Regions from separate parts of the Micromonospora lacuserhaii genome, predicted to be linked through region 1. Evidence: riboswitches for the same ligand, from Rfam matches in the RefSeq annotation. Region 1 holds a riboswitch; the other holds the start of a gene.
The links. Region 1 has a riboswitch for ZMP and ZTP ahead of V6U81_RS16265 (glycine hydroxymethyltransferase). Riboswitches for the same ligand answer to the same signal wherever they lie in the genome.
Positions count from the first base shown of each region.

Region 2: it holds a riboswitch for ZMP and ZTP, as region 1 does, so the genes downstream of both, V6U81_RS19760 (bifunctional 5,10-methylenetetrahydrofolate dehydrogenase/5,10-methenyltetrahydrofolate cyclohydrolase) here and V6U81_RS16265 (glycine hydroxymethyltransferase) in region 1, are expected to answer to the same signal.

Region 1 covers NZ_JBAKHO010000023.1:7,127-9,500, reverse strand. Annotated here, with positions in the region: gene V6U81_RS16270 (hypothetical protein) at 1-82, shown strand, start outside; gene V6U81_RS16265 (glycine hydroxymethyltransferase) at 144-1,562, opposite strand; ZMP/ZTP riboswitch at 1,581-1,670, opposite strand; gene V6U81_RS16260 (metallophosphoesterase family protein) at 1,745-2,374, shown strand, end outside.
Region 2 covers NZ_JBAKHO010000033.1:27,456-29,829, forward strand. Annotated here, with positions in the region: gene V6U81_RS19755 (hypothetical protein) at 1-833, shown strand, start outside; ZMP/ZTP riboswitch at 832-913, shown strand; gene V6U81_RS19760 (bifunctional 5,10-methylenetetrahydrofolate dehydrogenase/5,10-methenyltetrahydrofolate cyclohydrolase) at 927-1,817, shown strand; gene V6U81_RS19765 (endonuclease/exonuclease/phosphatase family protein) at 1,855-2,374, opposite strand, start outside.

The DNA.
Region 1 (2,374 bases):
GGTCTCCGCCGCCGAGGACGTCAACAACGTCCAGGGCAGCACCGAGGTCCACCGCTACCACCTCAAGCGCCCCCTGCCCTGACCCCCCGGACCCCCGCGCCATCCATTGAGGGGCGGCGGCGGGGGTGCGGCGGCAGCGGGTGTCAGCCGAGGTCGACGGCGGGGTAGAGCGGGAAGCCGGCCAGCAGCTCGGTGGCCTGCTTGCTGACCTTGTCGGCCAGCGCGGGGTCGAGGACGTACTTGGCCTTGGACTCGCCCGGGGTGGTCTGGCTGAGCACGGTGTGGATCAGCTCGGCGGTCTGGTCCATCTCCGCCGTGCCGAGGCCGCGGGTGGTCAGCGCCGGCGTGCCGATCCGGATGCCCGAGGTGTACCAGGCGCCGTTCGGGTCCTGCGGGACCGCGTTGCGGTTGGTGACGATGCCCGAGTCCAGCAGCGCCTGCTCGGCCTGCCGGCCGGTGAGGCCGTAGCCGGAGACGTCGAGCAGCACCAGGTGGTTCTCGGTGCCGCCGGTGACCAGCTTCGTCCCCCGGCTCAACAGGCCCTCGGCGAGCGCCTGGGCGTTGTCGACGATCCGCTGGGCGTAGTCGGCGAAGTCCGGGCGGCGGGCCTCGGCCAGGGCGACGGCCTTGGCGGCCATCACGTGCGGCAGCGGGCCGCCGAGCACCATCGGGCAGCCCCGGTCGACCTGGTCGGCCAGCTCCGGACCGCAGAGCACCATCCCGCCGCGCGGGCCGCGCAGCGACTTGTGGGTGGTGGTGGTGACGATGTGGGCGTGCGGCACCGGGTCGAAGTCGCCGGTGAAGACCTTGCCGGCGACCAGGCCCGCGAAGTGCGCCATGTCGACCATGAAGGTCGCGCCGACCGAGTCGGCGATCTCCCGCATGATCCGGAAGTTGACCTTCCGGGGGTACGCGGAGTAGCCGGCGACCAGGATCAGCGGCTTGAACTCGCGGGCCGCCTCCGCCACCCGGTCGTAGTCGATCAGGCCGGTGACCGGGTCGGTGCCGTAGCTGCGCTGGTCGAACATCTTGCCGGAGATGTTCGGCCGGAAGCCGTGGGTGAGGTGGCCGCCGGAATCCAGCGACATGCCCAGCATCCGCTGGTTGCCCAGCTCCCGGCGCAGCGCGAACCAGTCGGCCTCGGTCAGGTCGTTGACCTGGCGGACCTGCGCCTTCTTCAGCGCGGGGGACTCCACCCGGTCGGCCAGGATCGCCCAGAAGGCGACCAGGTTGGCGTCGATGCCCGAATGCGGCTGCACGTACGCGTGCGCGGCGCCGAAGAGCTCCTTGGCGTGCTCGGCGGCGAGCGCCTCGACGGTGTCGACGTTCTGGCAGCCGGCGTAGAAGCGGCGGCCGACCGTGCCCTCGGCGTACTTGTCGCTGAACCAGTTGCCCATCGTCAGCAGGGTGGCCGGGGAGGCGTAGTTCTCACTGGCGATGAGCTTGAGCGACTCGCGCTGGTCGGCCAGCTCGGCGCCGATGGCGTCGGCCACCCGGGGCTCGACGGCGCGGATGACCTCGAGCGCGCTGCGGAAGGCGGTGGATTCGGCGTTCAGCGACATGTGACCTCCTACTGACGTGTGGAAGGCCCAGGCGCTCGGCGTGCGTCCTCATGACGGGGCCGCTTCCCGATGGTGCTCCATCCCCACGCGCCAGTCACGGCCCACCGGTGATCCTAGCGGGTCGCCCCCGGCCCGGCTCGGCCGACCGACCCGTACCCGCCCGGCGTGCGTACGATCGGCGGATGCGCGGACAGGACGGCAACCTGGTCGCCATCAGCGACCTGCACGTCGGGTACCCGCAGAACCGCGACCTGGTCGAGGCGCTGCGACCGGAGTCGCCGGGGGACTGGCTGCTGGTCGCCGGCGACGTGGCGGACACCGTCGCCGACATCGAATGGGCCCTCGGCCTGCTCGCGCGGCGCTGGCACACGGTGGTCTGGGCGCCCGGCAACCACGAGCTCTGGACCCCACCCACCGACCCGGTCACCCTGCGCGGGGTGGCCCGCTACCGGCACCTCGTCGAGGTGTGCCGGCGACTGGGGGTCCTCACCCCGGAGGACGAGTACCGGGTGTGGCGGGGGCCCGGCGGGCCGGCACTGGTCGCGCCGCTGTTCCTGCTCTACGACCACAGCTGGCGCCCCGACGGGTTCGACACCCGCGAGGCGGCGCTCGCCGAGGCGTACCGGACCGGAATCGTCTGCACCGACGAGTTCCTGCTGCACAACGATCCGTACCCGAGCCGCCCGGACTGGTGCGCGGCCCGGCTGGCCGAGACCGCCCGGCGGCTGGACGCCCGTGACCCGGCGCTGCCGACGGTGCTGGTCAACCACTGGCCGCTGGTCCGGGAACCGACCCGGGTGCTGCGGTACCCG
Region 2 (2,374 bases), on a different contig from region 1:
TGCTGGAGGTGACGGCGCTGACCTGGGACGACCTGGGTTCGCCGGAGGTCGTGGTGGGGTCGTGGGTGTTCGCGCCGTCGTTCCGTAGGGACACGGTGATCGTGGACCCGACGGGTCGGCTGGCCGGGATCCGGGGCCGGGTGTCGGCCGGGTTCGCCGACCCGGAGCAGGTGCGGCGCCGCTGCGCGGGGGTGCGCGAGCGGATCGAGGTGGCCCTGCGCGCCCTGGACAACGGCGCGCCGCTGCACACGCTGGTGATGGGGTGGCTGTTCCCGACCACTCTGCCGGCGGTGCTGCCGGTCGTCGCGGCGCTGCGCGATCCGACGGTGCGTCGGCGTTACCCGCTGGCGCGGGAGGTGCTGGCCGCGCATGGCCTGGCCAACCGGTATCCGGAGCTGCTGGACACCCTCGACGGTGGGCTGCTCCCCGACGGGGCGGCCGGTGCGCGGCGGGTGCGGGAGCACATCGCCGCGCTGGCGGGCACGTTCGACGAGGCGGCGCGGGTGGCGCGTACCCCGTTCTTCTTCAGCGGGGATGTGACGGCGGCGGCGCGGCCGGTGGTGGTCGACGGGTCGGAGGAGTTGGTGGCGGCGGGCGCGCACCGGGAGGCGATGTTCTGGGTCGTGGCGACGTACGCGCGCTGTCACGCGATCCTGGCGGCGGACGCGCCGGCGCGGGAGGTGGCGTTGCGGCCGGCGTTCGTCGCGGCGCTGGCCGACGTGGGGGCGGTGGGCGCGGCGGATCGGCGGCGGCGGGTGGACGTGGTGCTCGGGTGGCTGCCGCGGTGGTGGGAGGTGGCGGATGCGATCCGCTGCCGGGATGTGGCAGGCTGAGGTCGGACGCGACTGGCGGCACGGGGATGGGTCAACCATCGGGGAGCTCGTCGCGGGGGTCGACCGCCTGGGCCTCCGCGGACGAGGTGAGCCATGTCTGTTTCCCCTTCCGCGACGACGACCACGGCCCGGCTGCTGCCGGGTAAGCCGGTGGCGGAGAAGATCCTGACCGAGGTGGCCGAGGGTGTGTCGGCGTTGCGGGCGGCCGGGGTGACCCCGGCGTTGGCGACGGTGCTGGTCGGTGACGACGACGCGAGTGCCGGCTACATCCGGATCAAGCAGCGGCAGGCCGCAGAGCTGGGGTTCGAGTCGCCGCACGTGCACCTGCCGGCGTCGGCGACGCAGGCGGACCTGCACCGGGTGCTGGAGGACTTCAACGCCGACGCGCGGGTGCACGGGGTGCTGCTGCAGTATCCGATCCCGGGGCATCTGGACTACGACCGGGCGTTGCAGGTCCTCGACCCGGACAAGGACGTGGACGGGATGCACCCGGTGAACATGGGCCGGTTGGCGCTGGGGCTTCCGGGGCCGCTGCCGTGCACGCCGGCGGGGATCGAGGCGCTGTTGGCGTACCACGGGGTGCCGGTGTCCGGTCGGGAGGTGGTGATCCTGGGTCGGGGTGCCACGTTGGGTCGGCCGCTGGCGATGTTGCTGGCGCAGAAGCGGCCGACGGCGAACGCGGCGGTGACGGTGGTGCACACCGGGGTGGCGGACTGGCCGCGCTACACGCGGCGGGCGGAGATCCTGGTGGCGGCGGCCGGGGTGCCCGGGATCGTCCGGCCGGAGCATGTGCGGCCGGGCGCGGTGGTCGTCGGCGGTGGGGTGCGCTACGAGGGGCGGCGGTTGCTGCCGGACGTGGACGAGTCGTGCGCGGAGGTGGCGGGGGCGATCACGCCGCGGGTCGGCGGGGTGGGCCCGACGACGGTGGCGATGCTGTTCCGCAACGCGCTGCGGGCGGCGCAGGGGGCGGCCGGGCGGGGCTGAGCGGGCGGGGCCGGCCGGTTCCGCCGTTGGGGGTGGGTCAGCCGAGGTCGACGACGAGGGGCCGGTGGTCGGAGATCGTCGAGAGGGGGGTGTTCACGGCGGTGACCGGCGGTAGCCGGTCCAGGCCCTGCCGGTCGGCCAGGACGTGGTCGAGCTGTACCCGGGGCGCCGCGGCCGGGTAGGTGGGGCGTCGGCCCAGTGGCCGCCAGCCGGACAGCAGTTGGGCGGGGCCGGCGGGCAGGTTGAGGTCGCCGAGCAGGATCCGCGGGGCGGGCAGGGCGCGCAGCGCGCGGACGACGCGGCGTAGTTGGAGGATGTTCCAGCCGGGGACGAAGGACAGGTGGGTGGCGGCGACGGTCAGTGGGCCGTGTGGGGTGTCCAGTACGGCGGCGAGGACGACGCGGGGTTCGTCGCGCAGCAGGACCACTCCGCCGCCGGTGCCGGGCACGTAGATCGGGGATCGCACCGGTGCGGGGCGTAGCCGGGTGACCTGCCAGGAGCGCACCGGGTGGCGGCTGACCAGGCCGATGCCGTAGCAGGGTTCGCCGTGCCCGTCG